4 regions of the Rossellomorea yichunensis genome follow, and region 1 is predicted to be linked to each of the others. Evidence: riboswitches for the same ligand, from Rfam matches in the RefSeq annotation. Region 1 holds a riboswitch; each other region holds the start of a gene.
The links. Region 1 has a riboswitch for cobalamin ahead of RSX31_RS05330 (ABC transporter substrate-binding protein). Riboswitches for the same ligand answer to the same signal wherever they lie in the genome.

Region 1 (6,120 bases):
ATTTTATCGTTATATCCTACTGTAACACCGTCTACATCTATCATGATGAAAGCCCTCTTTTCTTCAGGAGAATATAAGCAAACATCGGGGCACCAATAAGAGCTGTTATCACTCCAATCGGAAGCTCGGTTGGTGCAATGATGGTTCTTGAAATGAGATCAGCCAATACGAGAAAGCCTCCCCCAACAATGATGGACAAAGGAAGTAAGTGTCTATGGTCATGCCCTACGATCCTTCTTAGAAAATGAGGAATTACGAGCCCCACGAATCCAATTGTACCTGAAACGGCGACAGCCGCTCCCGTGAGGATACTTCCAGCAATTAAGATGAGGAGTTTTCTCTTTTGTACGGATATCCCGATATGATGGGCTTGTTCTTCACCAAAGCTCATGCCATTCAGTTCCTTGCCATTGAGGAACAAAACGATCACTCCAATTAAGAAAAAGGGGAATATTATCGTAATGTAATCCCACCCTCTCATGGACACGCTTCCAAGAAGCCAACCGATGATCTGTCTTAATTCCTCTCCCGTCAGGGCAATCATTAAGGATATAAAGGAACCTAAAAAAGAGCTGAAAATTATCCCTGTTAATATGATGGTTTCTACCTTCATGGTTCTTTCAACCTTCTGTGCAAACCATAATACGAGGAACACGGTTATAATCGAACAAAGAATACTGAGAAAGGGAAGCGTAAACTTCCCGATAAACGGAATGCTCCAATTAAAGAACAACGTAATAACAGCACCGACCGATGCTCCTGAAGACACACCCAATGTATATGGATCAGCCAGCGGGTTGCGCAATAGTCCTTGAAAAGAAGCTCCCGCAATTGCCAGGGAGCTGCCAACCAATAATGCCAGTAATACTCTGGGCAATCTTATGGAGTACACGATATTTGCAAACATTGGATCAATTTCTCCCGGTATAGGGAATCCAAACCATTTAGCTCCAACGATGAACAGAATATCCATCGGTGGGACAGAGACGGTTCCGATCGAAATGCCTGTAAAGAGAGCGAAAAGTAAAAACGTTACAGCCAACCCGTATGTTATCCATATTTTATTCTGCAAATAACTCCGGATAGATTGACTTTGCAATTTCCTCTACTCCTTCAACTAATCTCGGACCAGTACGTGTGACCAGATCTGAATGAACATCATGGACATCTTCATTTTTTATAGCAGTTACATCTTTCCAACCTTCTCGGCCCATCACTTGTTCTTTAGGATTTTCACTATAAAAACCATAGGTTGTAATGATGACGTCAGGATTTGAAGCGATGACCGCTTCTTGATTTACTTGGACCCATCCCTTCTGATCACTCATCACATTTTCGGCATTTACTAGTGAAAGCATTTGATCAATAAAAGTATTTTTTCCTGTCGAATATATGTCAGGGGAAGGTGAAACCTCTACATACACTTTTTTCTTTTCAGATACACCACTGACTTTTTCCTTAATGGATTCAAGATCCGCTTTCATCTCAGAAATGACAGACTCAGCTTCATCTTTCTTGCCTACCAATGTGCCGATGTTTTCCATCGTGGTGTACACTTCCTCAAAGCTATTGGCATCACGTACGATATAGACCTTTACCCCTGCACCTCGAAGCTGTTCTAACCCTTCTTCCGCCGACACAGCAGTGGACTCATGAGCAAGAACCAAATCCGGATTCAGACCGATAATCTTCTCAACGTTAAATTCCATTCCACCTATTTTTTCTTTCTCCGCCGCTTCTTTTGGATAATTATCAAAATCTGAAACACCTACGATTTCCTTATTCAATCCTAACTCGAATAAGATTTCTGTATTGCTCGGAATCAATGAAACAATATGCTTAGGTTGCTCATCCAGCGTGACTTTATTATTCAGGGCATCGTTTACTGACAAAGGAAAAGCAGATTGCCCCTGGCTGACTTCCCCGCTATCTTTATTCTTTTCAACATTTTCATTGTCAGTACCGCAAGCTGAAAGGAGTCCTAGAGATACTATTAGTACGAGAATGATTTTGAATGTGTGTTTCATACGTTTTCCTCCTGTAGATGAACTTATTCCCAGACAAAAAAACATCTCCAGTGGGACTAGAGATGCTGTGTAAAATGCATAAAAGGCTTTAAACCGTTAAATATGCACATTACACCTTTCTATCCGCGTAGATTTGGTGCGAAAGAAATCAGGCAGGTCTCCTGGCTCATGGTCATTGTTTGCTGCACCTTCCCATACCCATTGGTACAGTGGCATTCATACAGCTCACTTCCATTTACAGTGGCGGGACCGCGTTGGAATTACACCAACTTCCCTATTATGAAGCTAAAAAGTTTGCTACCGAAACTTCCGCTTCACCTAATCTCATATCGTATGTAATTATTCCGTTCAACAGAATTATACACAAGATTCTATGGATAGTGAATGAAATTTGATAAACTTTGCTGAAAATAGCAGGAATACTTCTTTTCGAATCTTTTCCCGATGCAACCTTTCGAGCTAATAGATTGTCCCCTCCATTCATTCGTGATAAAATCTTTTTCAAGCAATCGCTTTACTGCTTTAGAGGAGCACATATGGTACAGGAGGTTCAGCAATGAATGAAAAAAAAGAAATCGCTACTTTTGCAGGTGGTTGTTTTTGGTGCATGGTAAAGCCATTTGATGAATTACCGGGAATAATTGATGTCGTGTCAGGTTATTCAGGGGGCCACCTTGAAAACCCAACATATCAAGATATAAAAGAAGGAAATAGTGGACATTACGAAGCTGTTCAAATCACATTTAATCCTGATTTGTTCTCTTATGAAAGATTATTAGAGCTATACTGGCCTCAGATTGATCCAACGGATGATGGGGGACAATTCCATGACCGCGGCAATCAGTACCGGACAGCTATTTTTTATCATAATGAACACCAAAAACAATTAGCTGAAAACACAAAGAACGAAATAGTAGACAGTGGACGATTCAAGAAGCCTATCGTCACAAACATCCTTCCTGCTTCCACTTTCTATCCGGCAGAAGAATACCATCAAAAATTCTACAAGAAAAATCCAGATGAATATAAACAAGACCGGGCAAAATCAGGTCGCGATCAATTTATAGATAATCATTGGAAGAACTAAATAGTGGGATGAAAAAAGCTCCTTTCGCCAAACTAATGGCAGGAAGGAGTTTTTTGTATGAAGAAAAACGAGAAAAATACAGAAGATAAAGAGCAGGTTATCGGGTTTGAAGGCCCAGGGAAAGTCGTCAATTTCTTTGACCCCTATCCTGATGAAGATGAAGAGAATGTAAATAACTCGGATACGGTAGATAATCATTCTTCAGAAAAGCAGTAAAAACATAAAAGGTGAAGATTATTTAAATTTAACCTTCACCTTTTCATATTAACCAATGAATCGATTCACTTTCACTTGCTCATTAAGGATGAGTTCCGCTGTCAGTTGTCCTGAAAGTGAGACCATCGGCACACCTCCGCCTGGATGGGTTGAACCTCCCACGAAGTACATATTAGAGAGCACTCTGCTCTTATTCGGAATCTTGAAGCCTCCATTAAGCTTTCGGTCTGTGACAGTCCCATAGATAGAACCACCATTCGCCCCATAAAGGGTTTGAAGGTCGTTAGGAGTGAAGGTATATTCGTATTCAATATGATCCCTTAGATTGGTTACGCCCATTTTCTCCAGCTTTTCCAGTACTTGGAGTCGATAAGATTCTTTGTATTGAGTCCAATCCTCACCCTCTTTTAAAGGTGGCACATGTGTCAACACAAACAGGTTTTCTTTTCCTTCAGGAGCCTGTGTGGGATCCGATTTTGACGAGATACCAATATAAATCGTCGGATCATCAGCCAGCTTTTTCTCATCGAAGATTTGCCTGAATTCTTTTTTAGGATCCTTACTGAAAAAGAAGTTATGGTGAGCAAGATGATCATATTTACGGTCTACCCCAAGCAGCAGAACCAAACCTGAAACCGTAGGGGCATACTTGCTTAGTTCCTCGACTTCCTTAGGTGACTCATGATAATCAGCCAAAAGGGATTTGTAGCAAGGGATCGCCTCTAAATTCGATACCACGATGTCCGCCATCAACTCTTCTCCTATTTTCGTACGTATTCCTTCAGCACGGCTGCCAGTGGTAAGAATATCCTCAACTTCACAATTTAAGCGAATCTCTACCTCGAGTTCCTCCAACACCTTTGCCATTGCCTCTGCAATTTTATACATTCCGCCTTTTACGTAATGGACTCCCAGCGCCAACTGAACATGTGTAAGCTGTGACATGATGGCTGGTGCATGGTAAGGTGACGAACCGACGTACATGATCAGGAAATTAAACAGCTGCTGCAAATGCTTGTCTTTAATGAATTTACGATTCGCAGCATCCATGGATTTCATCGGATCCATTTGCAGTAATTCCTTGACCGGATGCATCGTGCGTAGGTCCTGCAAGCCATTGATGCTCTTTTTATAGAAGCTTTTCATTGTGAGCTCATACATTTTTCCACAGTAGCTTAAATAGTTAAAGAAATTATTCGCATCCTCCGTGGATGTCTTTTTCATTTCTTCTAACATTGTTGGAAGGTCCGAAGATACATCCAGGACCTTTCCGTCTTCAAAAAATGTCCTCCAGCCCGGTTCCACTCTGATAATATCCACATAATCATTCAGATCACGGCTTGCATGAGCAAAAACTTTTTCCAGAACCCACGGCATCGTAAGGATCGATGGGCCTGTATCGAAAGAAAAGCCTTTTCCTACTCTTTTGTTTAATTTTCCGCCAAGTCTTTCCCCTTTTTCAACAATGGTCACGTTAAATCCTTCTGATGCAAGACGGATCGCTGTTGACATACCTCCTAATCCGCCACCTACTACTATCACTTTCTTCTTCATCTCATTTCCTCCTTACGAGAAAGATCGTTGTCTGCTGAATCGCTTATTCAGCTTTCCATTGTGCCCATTTTGATTGACTTCAAACAAATTTGACATGAATTTACACACACAAAACAACCAATCCATTTGAAAAAAGGTATCACCTTTAACCAAAATGGTTAAAATGTCGATAAAAACCAAAAGATCAGAAGGTGAAAAAATGTATATTTGGTTAGGGTCTATTATTCTTACCGTTTTCCTTTTTACTAGAATCCCTACAGTCAAAAAGTCCATTCATGTAAGGAATAGTTTTCTCGTAAAAAAATGCTCCATCATCATTCCTGCCAGAAATGAAGAACTGACAATTGGAAATCTATTATCGAGTATTCAGAAGCAATTTATTCAGCCGTTTGAAGTGATCGTGGTAAATGATGGATCGAAGGATCGTACGAAGGCGATAGCTGAAGAGTTCGGTGCAACAGTGGTGGATACTCCCCCTCTTCCAAATGGATGGAACGGAAAATCTTGGGCTTGTTGGAATGGTGCGGAAGCATCCAAGGGAGAATTCTTACTGTTTGTGGACTCAGATACATGGTTCGAGCAAGCAGGACTTCTAAGAATTTGCGAGACTTATCAACAACAGCAATGTCAAGGAGTTCTGAGCATTCATCCCTTTCATAAGATGAATAGTGGATTTGAGACTTTATCCATGATGTTTCATTTAATCGTATTCGCCTCAACGAGTGTCACTCATCTCCTATCCGGGCTGGTCAGACCTTCGGGTGGGTTTGGTCAGTGCTTCCTGTGTACAAGAGATGTATATCAGCGAATTGGTGGGCACGAAGCAATCAAAGGAGATATGGTGGAGCATTTTGCTTTAAGTCAACGTGCAAAAAAATGTGGAGAATTAGTAGTAGCAGCGAGCGGAAGCAATGCCATATCCATGAGAATGTATGGGAACGGATTGAGTGAGTTATTCTACGGGTGGTCGAAGAGTTTCGCTTCCGGGGCAAAATCGACAAACATCATCCTCTTGGTACTATCTTCTTTGTGGATTACCTCACTCGCTTCTTTTGTCATTCATTCGCCGGTAATGGTATGGACAGATCCATATATTTATATGATTCAATACTTTTCTTTAAGTATTTACTTGTATCTCATTCTTAGCAGGATTGGAAATTTCACCATTATTGAGACGCTTTTATTTCCAGTCCATATTCTATTCTTCGTGATGACATTCTCCCACTCGGTGTTTAC
Region 2 (6,120 bases), on a different contig from region 1:
ATGTCTTCGTATATTGCCTTGATTTCTGTTCAAAGAAATCGGTCTTTCCTCTATCCACTTCCTGATAGGCGATGATCCATTTTAATGGGTTGGTCCTAAATCCTTCGAATGGTTCTTCAAACCCCAGCTGTTTGGCTCTTTTATTCGCCATGAATTTAATATAATCTTCAAGGTCGCTCATTAACAACCCTTCAACTTGAGATCCGATGATGTCCCTTCCCCACTCTATTTCAAGGATAGCTGCCTGTTTGAAAGCAGCTTGTCCAAAGTCACGGAGCTCATCCGTTTGATAAGCCGGATTCTCATTAAGGACTTCTTTATATATTTTTTCAAACAAGCCGACATGCAGCTGTTCATCCCGATTGATATAATTAATCATCGTCGATGTCGCCACCATCTTTTGATTTCTGGCCAGATTGTAGAAGAAGGCAAAACCGGAGTAAAAGAACAACCCTTCCAGAATGACATCATAGATGATTGACTTTAAAAGATTCTCAATGGTGGGGGATTCTACAAATCCTTTATATCCATTCGTTATAAATTCGTTCCGTTTCTTCAAGATAGGATCGTTCTTCCAGAAATCAAACACTTCATCCTGCTTCTTTTTTGACACGATACTGGATAATACGTAACTGTACGAGTGGTTATGGACGACCTCCTGCTGTGCCAAAATGATCATCAATGCATTGAGGCTGGAATCCGTCAGGTAGTCAGCCACTTTACCGGCGTAATCTGTCTGCACACTATCAAGGAGAGCCAGTAAGCCGATAATTTTCAAAAAGGACTCCTGCTCACTTGATGAAAGAGTAGGAAACTGCTTGATATCCTTTGCCATATTGATCTCAAAAGGCGTCCAGAAATTCCCCAGCATTCTCTTATACTTTGGATATGCCCAAGAGAACCTGACATCATCCCAGTTTAATATATTCGAACTTTGTCCATTTACAATTCCAGTAGATTTATTTGGTGCCTCAGAATCTATTAAGATTCGCTGCTTTAATCCATTCATGTTATCATCTTCCTCCCAGTCAGCTATGGCAGCTTTCACATTCATCGAAATTTGAAACTGATGTCGATCTCACATAGTAAGTCGTTTTCAATCCTGACTTCCATGCATCTAAATGAAGAGACAGCAACTCTATCGCCTTGATATCATTCCGCACATACAAGTTAAAAGATATTCCTTGATCTATATGTCGCTGTCTTTTCTCATTCTGTTTAATACTCCAGTGTTGATCTACGTTATAAGCCGTTTTGTAATACCAGGTCGTCTTTGGTGATAAATCAGGTGCTGTAACAGGAATCTTATAGTCTTTCTTTTCTTCCGAGTACTCTAATCTGAATAAAGGATCAATACTTGCTGTAGAACCGGCTATGATCGAAGTGGATGAATTGGGCGCAACGGCCATTAAATATCCGTTTCTGATTCCTCCTGAAGAGACATCATCCCTGAGTGAATCCCATCTCGGTCCGGAATATCCTTTCTTTGAAAAATACTCTCCAGTCGACCAGTCTGAGCCGCTGTAATATGGATAGGAGCCCTTTTCTTCCGCTAATTCATGACTGGCTTTGATCGTGTAATAAGCAACATCCTCGTACAGTGAATCACAATAATCAACTGCTTCATCGCTCTCCCATTTCAAACCTTTCAATGCAAGGAGATGATGCCATCCAAAGGTTCCTAATCCAACCCCTCTATAGCGCATGTTTGTCAGTTGGGCTTGCAGGACTGGAAGTTTATTAATATCAATGACATTATCAAGCAATCTCACTCCTATGGACACGACCCTTTCAAGCTCATCATCCATGATCGTTTTGGCTAAAGAAACAGATGCCAGATTACAGACGACATAATCCCCGGGAGATTTATAGGTAATGATTTTCCCGTCCTTTATGACCTCTTCTTCCATGACCGTCGCACTCATATTCTGGGAGATTTCCGTACATAAATTACTACAGTAAATCATTCCCTTATGCCCATTGGCATTTAGCCGATTGACAGTATCGCGGTAAAACATGTAGGGCGTTCCCGTTTCGAGCTGGGAAATCATGATCCTCTTGAAAATTTCAATCGCCGGAACCTCTTCCCTGGAAAGGCCGGGACATTCTACACACTCCCAATACTTATCTCTGAACGAACCTTCTCCTTCACGCTCATCAAAGAAATCTTCCAGGGAATATCCCATGACCATCCTCACTTCATGAGGATCAAATAGATACCAATCCCCTCTCTTTTCCACTTGTTCCATGAATAAATCCGGTAAGCTGACTCCAGTGAAAAGATCATGAGTTCGCTGCCTTTCATCACCATTATTTAAGCGTGTATCAAGAAAAGGAAAAATATCCTTATGCCATACATCCAAATAAACAGCTATCGCTCCTTGACGTTGACCTAATTGATCAACGGATACTGCTGTGTTATTTAATTGCTTCATCCATGGAATAACACCTGAACTTACTCCCTTGAAGCCTTTGATATTACTTCCCCTGCTCCGGACCTTCCCCAGATAAATACCGAGACCGCCACCGTTTTTACTTAGTGTGGAAACATCTGTATTACTGTCATAAATACTTCTTAAATCATCGGCTACCGTATCAATAAAGCAGCTGGATAACTGACCATGGCTTTTGCCGGCGTTAGCAAACGTAGGAGTTGCTACCGTCATATACAAATTAGACAGGGCCCAATAAGCTTCTTCAATAAGCGACAGTCGCTTATCACGGGGTTCGTTCATAAAGAGTGTCATGGCGATGATCAGAAATCGTTCCTGAGGTAATTCAAGGATTTCACCATCATGGGATTTAGTTAAATACCGCTCTGATAATGTGACGATCCCTATGTACGTAAACAGATGGTCTTTAGATGAATCCATGATCCTCCCCAAATAGTCAATTTCATCTTTGCTATATGATTCCAATAGTGCTGGCTTATATAGTTTCCTTTCCGTCAATTCTTGTATTAATTCATAAAGGGAACTGTACAACAGGCTTTCTTCCACTCCCCTTGAATAAGCGATCGTACGATAGAGTTTCATTAAATATAATTCTGCTGCCACATACGTCCAATCAGGTTCATGGGCAGAGATACGTTCAACTGCAGTGAGGATCATGAAATGATAAAGCTTTTCTTTGCTCAATTCAGATTGACCCTCTGTATACTTAAAAGTCTTTTCATCGAATTCTTTAAAATGAAGTTGTGGAAAGCGACTGTGGAGATTTGTAAGAACCGCTTTTGCTTCCATTGTGATCCATTGATCTTTTGATACGATTGACATCATCATTCCTCCCAAATTTATACAGTGTGGGAAGGATTCAAAAAAAGCCCATCCTATTAATCGGATGGGCTTTATGTACGAAAGATATATGAATAGACTAAAGGGCCTATTCCAATCCTCGCTTTATCCTCCCAATTCCCGAAGAAGATAACACGTGATAAACAAGGCAGGTCTCCTGACTCGTGCTTCGCCCTACTCTAAGGCCTTCCCATCGTATATGACAGTGGCAGTTCCTTATTTCGTCAGCACTTACAGTTGCGGGGACAGCTCCGGAGTCACACCGGATTCCCTTTTAAGTCCATTCAGACACCCTATTCACAGGTTATAATCAATATATAGTTTAAATAATTTAACAGAACACAAAATGTTGTGTTCTGTATCATCATAAACGATTAAAAACGAATTTACAAGTGAAACTATTCACTTTGTTTAGAAGGTGAAATCTTCTAATAGTATCACTCTATTCCCCTCTTAAAGTCAAGAGATGTAACATGTTGAACGAAAGGAAGGAAAACCCTTCCTTTGAAATATGCTTATAATTATTATTTTTCATGAAAAGACAAGAAGAATATTGAATACTGCCTTCAAAAGGACACTAGTCAGCCGACACCTCCCTAAATGTTAGTTGAAGAAAATGGAGCCACTCTCTATAATTCAAATAGAAGGTTGTTTGACAGTATTCTTTGGTCCCCAATATTTTTTATAGGCTGTTTAAATGGAGGAAAAGATCTCGATTTAAACAGCCTCTTTTTTTAGAAACCAGTTGAAAGTCTTTTTACATTATCATTTCTGTACGGCAGTTGATAGTCGAATGTAACCGTATACATAATAGTGAAAAAGGGACCATATTGGTAATTCACTGTATTTCAACCTCATTACAATCTATACTTTTTGGTTTAAATACTTTCTTTTTACGGGCTTTTCCTTTAAAATGCGCATTAAGTGATTTTTTTGAAATCACACCTTACTTCTGAAAGGAGTCTATTATGAAAAAAATATTTACGACTTTACTATTAGCTTTATTAACGATTGGACTAGCCGCTTGCGGTTCGAACGAGGAGAGCCAAAAACAAGCTGACGATAAAGCGAAAACAGAAGAAAAAAGCGATGGACAGGCTCAGGAAGAGCAAGCGAAGCAAATGGAAGAAATGCAGAAGAAAATGGATGAGCAAAAGATTGAAAAAGACAAGATCGTTGCCATTGTAAACGACGAAAAAATTAAAGGTGAAGATTTCAATAACGTATTGACTCAATCACAAATGCAATATCAACAAATGGGTCAAGACCCAACAAGTAAAGATGCAGCAAAGAAAATCAAGGAACAAACAATTGATAGCCTGGTTGGACAAACACTTCTTATGCAGCAAGCTGATGAAAAAGGATATAAGGCATCAGAAGATGAAATCAATAAACAACTGGAAGAAGTTAAAAAGCAGTACGGCGATGACAAGAAGTTTGAAGACGCAATGAAAAAAGCCGGATTCACGATGGATGAGTTAAGAACTCAAATCGCTGAAAACATCAAATACACAAACTACGTTGAGAAAGAAATCAAAGTAGAACAAGTCTCTGAAGATGAAATGAAGAAATTTTACGATCAGTACGCAAGTCAGCAAGGTCAGGGCGAATCAAAAGAAGCACCAAAATTTGAAGAAGTTAAACCTCAAATCAAGACTCAGTTAGAACAACAGAAAAAACAAGAAAAACTTGTGCAACATGTAGAAGATTTAAAGAAAAATGCTAAAGTTGATATTAAAATCTAAAGCTCCATCAAAGAAAGCCACCTGCAGATAGGTGGCTTTCTTATGTTCTATTCCCCAGATGTTTTTCTCTGCTCACAAAGGGTATGGTATAACAACGAATTATTAAGGGAGGATGATGGAAAATGACGAAGAGGACCAATGACAACCCTGAACAAATCAATAAAGATCATGACGGCATTCTCGATCAGCATGAAAGTGAACAAAATGTGGATCCAATTCCCCTCGATGACTTAAAAAAAGAGCAGCGGGACGAGAAAAATAAGCATCATACGAAAGATGACTCATCAAGCAAAGAATAATAAGGTAATCGAAAGCCCTGTGGGATTCCCACAGGGCTTTCGTTCTTCTTATTTAGATAACCAATCTGTATGGAATGTTCCTTCTTTATCCACACGCTGATACGTATGAGCACCAAAGTAATCACGTTGGGCTTGAAGGAGGTTGGCAGGAAGTGACTCTGAGCGATAGCTGTCATAATACGCTAAAGCACTCGCAAGACCTGGTACAGGGATACCTAACTTAATGGCTGTAGCCACCACTTCTCTCGCTTCCTCCTGATAGTTTTCAACGATTTCCTTGAAATATGGATCCAGTAGTAAATTCGTCAATCCCGGTTCACGATCATAGGCTTTCTTGATTTCTTCCAGGAAGCCTGCACGGATGATGCACCCACCTCTGAAGATCATGGAAATTTCGCCGGGCTTCAGGTTCCAGTTATATTCATCGGAAGCAGATTGGAGCTGGGCGAAACCCTGTGCATATGAGCAAATTTTGCTTAAATATAACGCCTTGCGAATCATTTCGATAAACTCTTCTTTGTTACCGGAGAACTCCTTATTTCTTGGTCCTCTTAAGATTTTACTTGCCTTCACTCTTTCTTCCTTCATGGCAGAGATGAAACGGGCAAATACAGATTCAGTTATGATCGATAATGGTACACCTAACTCCAGTGCAGAAATACTCGTCCATTTCCCTGTTCCTTTCTGCCCTGCTGTATCCAGGATTACGTCAACAAGGGGTTTTCCTGTTTCTTCATCCACCTTTGTGAAAATATCCGCCGTGATTTCAATCAGGTAGCTGTC
Region 3 (6,120 bases), on a different contig from region 1:
GTATAACTGAACTCTGGTTCACTCGTACTCTCCCAATCTTCATACGTGGCTTCCATTGGATCCGCATCATCATCAACAAAGTCATATCCGCCTTTATAGGCCTCTTTTAAATCAGGGTGGTTATAGTCGACACCTGTGTCAATGACGCCAACTTTTATGCCGTCACCTGTTATTCCTTCCTTATGTAATTCATCCACTTTTAAATAAGGAATGCTTTCAACAGATGTTGTGATTTCACGGTCAACATCATTAGGAAGATCCTGTTTGACCGGATCGACAGTATATGCCTGGTTTTTAAATACAGCTTTGACGGCTTTGGAGTTAAGCAGGTGTTCTACTTGATTGGCAGGAAGCGTCATTGCCACACCGTTATATGCTTCTTTATAGGTTTGGGTGATTTTAGGCTCTTTCTTTTTCCCTTTTACAAGACTAGGAGATAGATGTTTCGCAACATCTTCTTTAAATATCTTATGTTCTTTCTCCACCTTTGCTCTGGCGTCTTCTTTCTTTACTGTTTTCCCTTTGACGGCAGCCTCTAGCACAGCTACATGCCCAGGTTTAGATTGGAATTGGACGATAACCGAAATCTCTTCACTGGATGTCAATTCATTTGGTTGAAATCCTTGGAGACCCTCTGTGTTATTTAACTCAAGTTGATGCAGGGCTTGTCTCTGCTTTTCAGTCAAAGAAGATAAGATCGTTTCTGCTTTCCAATCCGCAGCGGTAGCTGTTGGAGAGGAGTAGCTCGATGCAGGGGATAAGAGTAATCCAGTGGATAATGCAATCACAGCTGATTTCTTTGCTATGGAAGATCCATTCATCATTTCTACCTCTTTTCTGTAGTGGTTAGTAAGATAATTCTAAAGATTATTACAATTTTCATTGTAAATTCAATTTGCTCATGTTTGTATGGGGGTTTATTTAGGGACTATTTAACTACTGATTGGAGTTGAACGATTATTTATCTTCTGATTTTGAGAAGTGGGGTGGGAGGAAAGTTGTGAAAAAATGACGTTGGGTTGGGGTTGTAATTGGAACCAAACAACTAGAGTGACTTTACAATCGATCGGCCAAAAAAAAAATGACAAAAGGAAAACTCCTTTTATCATTTGTAGCAGTATTACTCTAGTTCATAATAACTGATTTCATTTGACATCTTATCGGATGCAAGTCTGAATCCTTTCTCTGTTTGCCCAGTTTTCACATAATATAAAAATAGTTGTCTTTCATAATGCTGATACATCAACTGGCTCCCCGTTTTTTTGAAGTGGGGGAGAGCTGTACTTTCAATATATTCATATAGTTCTTTTTCATCCTCATTTATGGTAAGTAAGTAAATCTCAAAGAATACATGACTTGGATCCCGGTGCTGAGTGGCCATATTCAGTCCTTTTGTCGCTAAGTGATTGAGTTCCCGTGAAGATAGTAGATTCCCTTTCATGCAAGCAAGTATATATCCGCTGAGCGTAACTAAATAATTTGATGCCGGCGTTTCGTCATTGATAAGATTTAATGCTTCTTCATAGGATACCTTTGATTCAGAATATCGTTTTCTCCTAAAATATTCGAATCCAAGGTTATTATGTATCTTATGCGCCCGATCGTTTGAATTGACTGATTCACAGACTCTGAGGAGCTTATCGTACTGTTGTTTTGTTTCTTCCATATCAAAGGGTTCCTTGGCATTCAATTGGATTAAAATTAAGGTTTCCGAATCGATGACCCTAAGGATATTCAATGTTTTCTGGAAAAATTGCAAAGCTTTTTGCCCATAATAATAGGCAAAGGTGTTTGAATGAATGGAATGATATGCTAATGCCAAATGGAAATAATATTCGGAGTTGGGATATTCATCGTCAATCTGTTTCAATACATGTATGCAAGTGTTAAATTGTCTTGTTGAATGATAGTAAATCCCTTTGACATGAAGCAATAAATTTTGTTCAAAAGGGGATAGAGAATAGTTTTTATTTTCGAACATGCCCAGGATTTCCTTGGTTTTTCCATGATTGTTCAAAAATAAATAATATCTTGCCAGAAAAAGGTTGTATTGAATGATGAAGTCAGATAAAAACCTTAAAGGTTCCTTTTCAATTTCACCTTTAAGTTGATGGATGTCATTGGTTCGAATCATAATAATCGCATCGTTCCATTCTGATAGTTTAGCCTGTAAGGAATGGTAGCGGGAACGTTCAACATCCATATTGATTCCAAGCTTCCTTGCAAGTAAATCAGTAATTTCACTGGAATACTCTGTGATGCCTCTTTCGATTTTACTAAGATGTGTGGTGGAACAGATACCCTGAGCAAGCTGTTCCTGAGTCAATCCTGAATCTTCACGATGAAATTTAATTAATTTACCTTCGATCATAGTACACCCCGAGTGAACAGTTTATTTATCATTATAGGGAAATATCTTTGTTTGTTCTATAGATGGGGGACAAGACGGAGGTCTGAAGGCAAAAACATCCAAATCCAATGGAATCTGCTTTACTATACTGATTTTCTCTTTTCTGCATCCAGCTCATTCAGGACTTCTATCCTTTCGACAAAACGATAAACTGGATAGATGATTCCTGGAATGGAAGAAAGGATCGCGGGATAATAATCTCCAAAGTTACACTCAGAGCTTAGAAAACTCTGAGTGTTTTTGTTATATTAGTTAGTCAGTGAATCAGGGATTGTTTATAAGATAAGCGCGCGATTCTTTCTATGCTCTTTTCGCAAAGGAGCCGTTTTGAATAGTCTCGTTTCTTCTTCCGTTTGAGGAATGACCTTTGGTACCGGCTTCGGTTTTCCATCTTCATCAACGGCGACCATTGTCAGGAATGATTCCGTCGTCAAGGTTTTGACACTCGTTACGAGATTCGTAGAGTACACCTTTACATACACTTCCATTGATGTTCTGCCGGTGGAAGTGACGTATGCCTCAAGGCTTAGAGCATCGCCGACCGTGGCGGATGATAAGAAGTCGACGGAGTCAATCGATGCCGTGACGACGACTGAACTGGAATGTTTCATGGCGGATAGGGCCGCAATCTCATCAATATAGGATAAAACCTTTCCTCCAAAGATGGTCTGCATATGATTGGTGTCAGGCGGCAATACCAATTTTGTTTGTATGGTTCGTGAACGTTCGACTGAATAGGCTTGTTCCATTTTCTCATCTCCCTGTTTGTATTATGAAACAAAAAAGCATCTCCTTTTGAAAAAGAAGATGCGGCTATTCCAGGCGAACGTTCAGAGTACAACGATTCCTCTTGTGACGTCTCATTAGCGCAACACCCTCCTATCTCCCGTAGGAACTTCTGTGTTCTTCCCATTTGGCAGGTCTCCTGGCTCAGCGTCAACGATTTCGTATTCCTTCCCATTTCAATCCGAAACAGTGGATCCATACGAATTCTCAGCCTTACAGTGGCGGGACCGCGTTGGACTTTCACCAACTTCCCTTTTAAGAAAATGAATTAAAGGTCATCTTCACCAATGAGCAATGATTAAATTGTGAACGCTTTTATTTTATCATAACCCTTAGTGAGTGAGGAGAAGGATTATGGTAAAATTTATAAACAAGTGCTTTTCAAAAAGGTAGTGAGGTCTGAAAAATGCCACAAGACAAAATACAAAGAAACCAAATCGATAAAGTAGTAGAGTATATCGATCAACATCTAAGCGAAGATTTATCCTTAGAACAGTTAGCCAAAGTATCAACCTATTCCCCTTATCACTTTCAGCGGTTGTTTAAAGGGCTGATCGGTGAAACACCGGCAGAAAAGGATGCGCTTGGAAAATGCAGCGCATATGCTCATTTACGAGCCACAGCTTCCTATCACACAAATTGCGTTCATATGTGGTTTTTCATCGTTATCCTATTTCACCTATTCTTTTAATACTTACTTTAAAGCTAACCCCAAAAGCTGGCGGGAAGGTGCCTATTTAGAGCGTTTTCCGCGAGAATATCTAAATAGCAAGATATCTAAACTCTTCAGCGCAAAAGCGAAAGCATCCCAGGGTGAAGAATCCTATAATGAGTTTAAATGGCTGGATTTATCGAAAGTGAAGATCGCTCATTTTCCAGAGTGTTCAACCGTCAATAGATTCCATATCGGGTCATATATCGAAGGTATTCCAGAAGCATGGCAAGATCTATACAGATGGGGAAATGCCAGAAACCTCATAGAGAAGAGTCCTTTGATATTCGGAGTTCCAAAGAGCAACCCTTATATTACCCCACCTGAAAAAAGCAGGTATGAGTGTCGCTTGGCTGTTGAAAATCAAAATGATGCGGAAGGTGAGGAACTCTATCTATTTCGAGGCAGTAAGCATGTGGTTTATGAATTCGATGAACCTGTCGACTACCGTGAAAGAGGGAAGTTAATCGAATGCTATTCTGAACTTTACAGCTATTGGTTGCCGAAAAGCGGATACAGATACCTGGGGAATCCGATTGAACTCGTGGAAATGATCAGTTTAAAAGGAACACTCGATATTGGATGTAGCATTAAAGCGATCGCTTTAGCCATTGAGCCGAATTAATGGAGGAATTGGGATGGAATTAAATGTGAATTTGCTCGCGATATTGGCGGGGGCTGTGGTGTATATGGTATACGGCGGAATTTATTATTCTATTTTACTAGGAAAGAAGGAACAGGATAGTACTGGACCGATTAAATATGCAGTGGCTGTTATTGTTGCATTTATCAGCTCACTTCTTGTTGGGATTTTTGTTCAAGCCACCGGTTCCAATGGAGTAGTCGAAGGAGCTTTGACAGGTGTACTAATTGGAATTCTTATTTCCATTGTCTACTTGAAAAATGCTTTATTTGGTCTTATGACAAAACGGATGTTTCTTATCGCGATAGGAGATCATCTCATCATATTTACCCTGTTAGGGGCCATACACGGATGGTTGTTGTAGATTGTAAGCTCGAACCTTTTAAAGGTTCGAGCTTTTTTTATATAAAATTAGGAGATTCACCTAAATTATTGAAACTTTTCTAACACTCTTCCGTAGATAGTATTGTAGCTAGCACTTTTATTTTAAATTAAATCAGATTTCATGCTGGTTAAACAAAATGTCGAGAGGGGTTGTCAGAATGCTAGGATCATTAAGTATTATCGGATTTTTCATGTTCCTTATTCCTGTTCTAGTTATTGCAGCGATTGCAGGGATTGCCTATTATTTCTGGATGAGATTTCGTTATCGTACAGCGAGATCGAACCAGGCACTGATCATTACCGGACCTAAACTGGGGGATCCTGAGAAGGAAACGAATATTTTCACCGACCAGGAAGGGCGTTCAATGAAAATCATCAGAGGTGGGGGGTACAGATTAAGACGTTTCCAAACATCCACACCTGTTAATCTTACATCCTTCCAATTAAAGCTATCGACACCGAGAGTATACACAAATGGCGGAGTACCGATCGTTGCAGACGCAGTGGCGATGGTGAAGGTGGCCGATACATTAAACGGGATTGCGAACTATGCCGAGCAGTTCCTTGGTAAGGATCAAAAAGAAATTGAAGATGAAATCATCGAGGTACTGGGAAGTAATCTTCGTGCGATCCTTTCAAAAATGACTGTTGAAGACATTAACAGCAACCGTGAAAAATTTAACGCAGACGTATCAGAAATTGCCCAGAAGCAGCTGGATCTCATGGGCTTCAAAATTACGTCACTCGGGTTAACTGACATAAGAGATGCAGACGAAGAAAATGGATACTTAAAAAATCTTGGTCGTCCACGTATCGCCGAGGTTCGCAAGCAAGCTGAAATTGCAGAAGCTAACACCGAGCGTGAAACCCGTATTCACCGGGCCCAAACTGATCAGGAAGCGAAAGAGGAAGAATATAAGCGTCAAATTACCATTGCCCAATCGAAAAAAGAGAAGGACATCAAAGACGCCGCCTTCAAAGAAGAGACAGAGCGGGCAAGAGCAAAGTCCGAGCAGTCCTATGAGTTGGAAAAAGCCAAACTTACCAAGGAAGTGAAAGAAGAAGAGTTAACCCTTCAATTCCTTGAGCGTGAACGTGCCGTTAAGCTTGAAGCAGAAGAATCAAAAGTTCGTAAAACGAAAGCAGATGCCGAATACTACGAAACCACCCGTAAAGCGGAAGCCG
Region 4 (6,120 bases), on a different contig from region 1:
GGAAGAGAATGAACCGGTTCGTGTATACGATACAAGCGGACCTTATACAGATGAGCGTTACCAAGTCGATATTAATAAAGGGTTACCTTCTGTTCGCACAGAGTGGATCTTGGAACGTCAAGATGTCGCGGCTTACCCGGGACGTGAAATCGAGCCGGAAGATAACGGCTATAAAGGAGACGATCCTCGTGCAAACGTAGAGGCGTTCCCTACTATTAAACGTAACCCAATGCGGGCAAAAATGGGTCGTAATGTGACTCAAATGCATTATGCGAAAAAAGGAATTATCACACCGGAAATGGAGTTCATCGCTATCCGGGAAAATGTTGATCCTTCATTTGTAGTAGAAGAGGTAGCAAATGGCAGGGCCATCATTCCTGCCAATATCAATCATCCTGAATGTGAACCAATGATCATCGGTCGTCACTTTCATGTGAAAATAAACGCGAATATCGGAAACTCTGCCGTATCATCTTCCGTTGAAGAAGAAGTGGAGAAAATGACGTGGGCAACTCGTTGGGGTGCCGATGCCATAATGGACTTATCAACAGGTAAAAACATTCATACAACAAGGGAGTGGGTCATTCGAAACTCCCCTGTCCCTGTTGGTACGGTACCGATATATCAAGCACTTGAAAAGGTTAACGGGGTTGCTGAGAATCTTACATGGGGTGTGTACAGGGATACATTGATCGAACAGGCGGAGCAGGGTGTTGACTATTTCACCATTCATGCAGGTGTATTATTGAGGTATATTCACCTGACGGCTGATCGTACAACAGGCATTGTTTCCCGTGGAGGTTCAATCATGGCACAATGGTGTCTTGCCCATCATAAAGAGAACTTTCTTTATTCACATTTTGAAGATATATGTAAGATTTTAAAAGCCTATGATATCTCCGTTTCCTTAGGAGATGGTTTAAGGCCCGGATCAATTGCTGATGCGAATGATGAAGCACAGTTTGCCGAGCTTGAAACTTTAGGCGAGCTAACCAAAATTGCTTGGAAGCATGATGTACAGGTGATGATTGAAGGCCCTGGTCATGTACCGATGCATATGATTAAAGAGAATGTGGATAAGCAAATGGAAATCTGTCATGAAGCTCCTTTTTATACCTTGGGCCCATTAACGACAGATATTGCCCCGGGGTATGATCACATTACTTCCGCCATAGGGGCTGCCATGATCGGTTGGTTTGGAACAGCCATGTTGTGCTATGTAACACCGAAAGAGCATCTGGGATTACCGAATAAAGATGATGTGAGAGAGGGTGTCATTGCATATAAAATCGCTGCACACGCAGCGGATTTGGCGAAAGGGCATCCAGGGGCACAAGTAAGAGATAATGCCGTTTCTAAGGCTCGATTTGAATTTAGATGGAATGACCAATTTAATTTATCCCTGGACCCGGAACGTGCAAGGGAGTATCATGATGAAACACTTCCTGCAGAAGGGGCAAAAACGGCCCATTTTTGTTCAATGTGTGGACCGAAATTTTGTTCAATGAGAATATCACATGATATAAGGGAAATGAAGGAGAATAGCATTGATGACGCTCATAAGGAAATAGAAAAAGGATTGAAAGAAAAATCGAAGGAGTTTGTGGAAAATGGATCAAACATCTATCGATGAGCCTCTTTGTCATGTACTCAAATTGAAGAATGATATCATAAAGCTCAATCAGAGGGTTATCCAACTCGAAAAAGAAGTGAAGAGCATCCAGGAAAACTGCAGGCATGTCTTCTATGAAACGCATGTAACAAGATCTTGTATCATATGTCATTATGTAGAAAGTACCTATTATTAGAAACGTGTAAGTTATAGATTAAATTTCTTTTGACAGCTTGTATGGACCGTGCTACGATTATTACAAATTTCGGAATAGTAAATGAATATATATGTGTGACTCTTATTGAGAGAGGTGGAGGGACTGGCCCTGTGAAACCCGGCAACCATTCAACCGATGTGTTGAATAGGTGCTAATTCCTGCAAAGCAAATGGCTTTGGAAAATAAGAGAGGATTCTAATAAACATGAAGCCCTCTCTATCGCAAGAGAGGGCTTTTCGTTTTTATGAAAGAAAAATTAAATAAACAAATGCAATAGGTGCTGAGTCATGCTCAGCTAAAAGGGAAGACCGGTGAAAATCCGGCACGGTCCCGCCACTGTGATGGGGAGCGACTTATCATTCAACCACTATTTCTGTTGAAATGGGAAGGGATAAGGAGCTGTGAACCTAAGTCAGGAGACCTGCCTGTTGTATGCGCTTATGCTCTACGTGGATATAGAGAGGGGTGAGGAATACGTGTTGAGAATACAAATTGGTCTCAACTCTAGTTAGTGATACGTATGAATCTCTCTTTCATTTGAAAGAGAGATTTTTTTGTTGATGACAATCATATCAAGTATAAGGAGTGAGGAATGAATGAGTAAGGTGATCAGTTCCAATTTAGGTTATCCAAGGATCGGTGAAAAGCGTGAATGGAAAAAGACACTGGAACAATTTTGGGCAGGGAAGATTGAAAAGGATTCCTTCTTAGAGCAAATGGAAGAAATACGAGTCAACCATTTGAAGAAGCAATTAGATCAGGGGATTGATTTAGTTCCGGTTGGAGATTTCAGCTTATATGATCATGTGCTTGATACAGCCGTCATGTTCGGCTTGGTTCCCGAGAGGTTTCATTATAGTGGGGGTAAGGTCTCTCTTGATACGTATTTTGAAATGGCCAGAGGATCGAAGGACGCGGTGGCATTAGAAATGACAAAATGGTTTAACACCAACTATCACTATCTCGTGCCTGAACTTGATGGGATCATACCTCAGTTAGTGGAAAATCGTCCCCTGCATTTTTTTAGAGAGGCAAAACAAAAGCTGGGTATAGAAGGGAAACCGGTTATCTTAGGTCCTTTCACTTTTGTGAAATTGTCTAAGGGGTATGAAACCGGTGATTATAAAACTCTTGTTGCTCGATTTGTCCCTCTTTATGCTGAAGTACTGCGTGAATTACAGGAAGAGGGGGTAGAGTGGGTACAAATGGATGAACCGATCTTATGCACATCCATCGGGGATGAAGAGATGGATCAATTCAAGGAAGTCTATCAAACGTTTAAAGAATCCTGCCCCGGGTTAAAGATCATCCTTCAAACCTATTATGATAGTTTGGAAAGGTACCAGCGGGTGTTAGCACTCCCGGTAGACGGCATAGGGATAGATTTTGTGCATGATCGTGGTGAGAATTTGGCGGCGCTGAAAAAATTTGGTTTTCCTAAGGATAAATTCCTGGCTGCCGGCATTCTTGATGGCAGGAATATTTGGAGAAGTAATCTTGCTGATACCCATTCGCTTCTATCGTCCCTTGCGGGGGATGTTCCGGGTGATCGCTTGATCATACAACCATCATGCAGTTTACTACATGTACCTGTAACCGTGCAGAATGAAGAAACAATTGGTACACCTCTCATTGACGCTCTATCATTCGCTGATGAGAAATTACATGAAATCACTATTTTAACGAAGGGGATTCGTAAGGGAGCCGAGACAATAGAAGATGATATCTCTGAAAGTGAAACGGCGATAAGGAATTTAAACGAATCAACGCTGCGTAATAATAGGAAGGTGCAGGAAGAGGTTGAAGAATTGCATCCCAACAATGTCGGGAGAAAAGATCCTTTCCATTTTCGTAAACAGGAACAGGCCAAGTACTTTTCATTACCTTTTCTACCTACCACTACAATCGGCAGTTTTCCTCAAACCCAGGAAGTGAGAAGGCAAAGGCTGAAATGGAGGAAGGGAGATCTTTCTGAAGGGGAGTATCAGCAATATATTCAGGCAGAAATCAAACGTTGGATTGAAATTCAGGAACAAATCGGCCTTGATGTGTTTGTACATGGTGAATTCGAGCGGACGGATATGGTTGAATTCTTTGGTGAGAAATTAGAAGGTTTTCAATTTACGAAGTATGGCTGGGTACAATCATACGGTTCCAGATGTGTGAAGCCACCACTCATATATGGTGATGTGAAATTTAAAGAACCTATGACCGTTAGAGAAACGGTATATGCTCAATCCTTAACGGATAAACCGGTGAAAGGGATGTTAACGGGCCCGATCACAATTCTAAACTGGTCATTTGTTCGGAATGATGTATCACGTTATGAAGTAGCTAATCAAATCGCTTTTTCTCTTCAAAAAGAGATAGAGGAATTAGAAGCCAATGGCATTCGTATGATACAAGTTGACGAGCCGGCACTTAGGGAAGGACTGCCTTTAAAGAGTGAAAATTGGGAGGAATATCTCAACGCTGCCGTTTACGCTTTCAAATTGGCCACTTCATCAGTACAGAACCAAACCCAGGTCCATACACATATGTGCTATTCGGATTTTGAAGATATTATAGATGCCATCAGTGATCTGGATGCTGATGTCATCTCGATTGAAACCTCAAGAAGTCATGGGGAATTAATCCAAGTTTTTGAAGACAATACGTATGACAAAGGGATTGGACTGGGGGTATATGACATACACAGTCCCCGGGTGCCGAAGCGTGAAGAATTAATCCGTAATATACACCGGGCTCTTGAAGTGCTGGATGCCGATTTATTCTGGGTCAACCCGGATTGTGGTTTGAAAACACGTGGGATCGATGAGACGGTATCAGCTCTTAAAACCATGGTGGAAGCGGCGGAACAAGTGCGTGAAGAGATGCTCATGAAAAAGGAAGGATAATTGTCAATATGATCGAGTACCGATGATTACGTTCCTTTGATCCACCTTTTCAAAATGCAGGGCGCAGTTGAAAAGAATTGCGTCCTGCTCATAAGGAGATAAAAAGAAAATGCCATACATAGCCATAGGAAGAATCATTCAAGTATTTAATGAACATCAGCCAAATCGCACTATCCTATATTTGGTGAGTGATAAGGGGATCGATGAGTTCCCAAAAGGGAGGGTTTCATTAAAAACCGCTTTAGCATGGCAGGCGGAAGAAAAGATATGCAATGTCTATGCTCCCAGTTAAATTTTAGAGGGAGAAAAAAATAAGCTTCCCAAAATCCTTTGAATTGTGTTAACTTAATGTTATACATAGTTTACATACGCAAGGGGGATTTGAAAGTGAACGGAGAAAAACTAAGGGTGATCATTCACTGTGCCATCTTTGCTGCGATTACGGGGATTTTCGCTCAAATCGAGATTCCACTGCCACTCGTTCCAATCAGCGGGCAAACATTAGCAGTAGGAATTACAGCGACGATTCTTGGAAGCCGATATGGTGCGTTCGCCATGGTATGCTATGCAGCCCTCGGAGCAGTCGGTGTTCCTGTATTTGCAGGCTTCAGTGGAGGGGCACAGGTACTGGTCGGTCCTACGGGAGGCTATATTTTCGGCTTTATCATAGCGGCTTTCTTTACAGGCTTCATTCTTGAGAAAACAAAATTCACCATACCGATGGCGATGATTGCCAATACAGTCGGAATGATCATTACGTTGATCCTGGGTACCATTCAACTGAAATTCGTAGCCGACCTTAGCTGGAATCAGGCAATGGCAGCTGGGGTATATCCATTTATCGTTGTTGGACTTATCAAAGCATTCCTGGCCAGCTGGATTGGAATCACTGTAAGACAACGACTGGTTCAGGCGAGATTGATCGGGAATCGGAAAGCAGCAGCATAATGAAAAAAAGTTGACTCCTTGTTGGGAGTCAACTTTTTTATGACTAAAATTTATACATAGACCAATAGCCAATATCCTTGAATCCGATTCGCTTATAAATTTTTCCTGCTTCAGGATTATCATAGAATAGGCATAACTCTTTTCCTTCTTCTAGTACGTCACGACATAGCTTCGTCATGCACTCGGTGGCATACCCTTTTTTCTTATGCTCAGGATGTGTGCAGACAGCGACAATCATCGCAGACATACTGTTTTCGGCGGTTGTGGAAGCAGAAGAAACAAATTTACCGTCTTCTTCTACATAATAGCTTCTCGAAACACCGGCCTCCATGCTATGTTTTCTTTCTTCTACAGAAAAATCGCCACCACTAAATTCAGGGATGCTGTTCAATAGGTCCACAAGTTTAGGTAGATCAGTGAGGGTAGCCTGTTGTACATGAGGCAGG

Region 2: linked by a shared signal. The riboswitch ahead of RSX31_RS01630 (ribonucleoside-diphosphate reductase subunit alpha) and the one ahead of RSX31_RS05330 (ABC transporter substrate-binding protein) in region 1 are both predicted to bind cobalamin.
Region 3: linked by a shared signal. The riboswitch ahead of RSX31_RS18700 (acyl-CoA thioesterase) and the one ahead of RSX31_RS05330 (ABC transporter substrate-binding protein) in region 1 are both predicted to bind cobalamin.
Region 4: linked by a shared signal. The riboswitch ahead of metE (5-methyltetrahydropteroyltriglutamate--homocysteine S-methyltransferase) and the one ahead of RSX31_RS05330 (ABC transporter substrate-binding protein) in region 1 are both predicted to bind cobalamin.

Annotation. Positions count from the first base shown of each region.
Region 1 is NZ_JAVYAD010000002.1:176,233-182,352, forward strand. Features, by position in the region: gene RSX31_RS05320 (adenosylcobinamide amidohydrolase) at 1-44, opposite strand, end outside; gene RSX31_RS05325 (FecCD family ABC transporter permease) at 41-1,099, opposite strand; gene RSX31_RS05330 (ABC transporter substrate-binding protein) at 1,062-2,027, opposite strand; cobalamin riboswitch at 2,162-2,360, opposite strand; gene msrA (peptide-methionine (S)-S-oxide reductase MsrA) at 2,584-3,114, shown strand; gene RSX31_RS05340 (hypothetical protein) at 3,172-3,330, shown strand; gene RSX31_RS05345 (phytoene desaturase family protein) at 3,379-4,884, opposite strand; gene RSX31_RS05350 (glycosyltransferase) at 5,084-6,120, shown strand, end outside.
Region 2 is NZ_JAVYAD010000001.1:312,751-318,870, reverse strand. Features, by position in the region: gene RSX31_RS01635 (ribonucleotide-diphosphate reductase subunit beta) at 1-1,009, opposite strand, end outside; gene RSX31_RS01630 (ribonucleoside-diphosphate reductase subunit alpha) at 1,029-3,242, opposite strand; cobalamin riboswitch at 3,424-3,604, opposite strand; gene RSX31_RS01625 (SurA N-terminal domain-containing protein) at 4,262-5,038, shown strand; gene RSX31_RS01620 (hypothetical protein) at 5,161-5,337, shown strand; gene gndA (NADP-dependent phosphogluconate dehydrogenase) at 5,386-6,120, opposite strand, start outside.
Region 3 is NZ_JAVYAD010000007.1:72,608-78,727, reverse strand. Features, by position in the region: gene RSX31_RS18710 (S8 family serine peptidase) at 1-824, opposite strand, end outside; gene RSX31_RS18705 (helix-turn-helix domain-containing protein) at 1,121-2,371, opposite strand; gene RSX31_RS18700 (acyl-CoA thioesterase) at 2,686-3,159, opposite strand; cobalamin riboswitch at 3,309-3,499, opposite strand; gene RSX31_RS18695 (AraC family transcriptional regulator) at 3,603-3,887, shown strand; gene RSX31_RS18690 (AraC family transcriptional regulator) at 3,775-4,533, shown strand; gene RSX31_RS18685 (DUF1761 domain-containing protein) at 4,547-4,915, shown strand; gene RSX31_RS18680 (flotillin family protein) at 5,094-6,120, shown strand, end outside.
Region 4 is NZ_JAVYAD010000003.1:37,084-43,203, forward strand. Features, by position in the region: gene thiC (phosphomethylpyrimidine synthase ThiC) at 1-1,633, shown strand, start outside; SAM riboswitch class I at 1,908-2,018, shown strand; cobalamin riboswitch at 2,088-2,272, shown strand; gene metE (5-methyltetrahydropteroyltriglutamate--homocysteine S-methyltransferase) at 2,426-4,726, shown strand; gene RSX31_RS08115 (hypothetical protein) at 4,836-5,018, shown strand; gene RSX31_RS08120 (biotin transporter BioY) at 5,108-5,674, shown strand; gene RSX31_RS08125 (GNAT family N-acetyltransferase) at 5,718-6,120, opposite strand, start outside.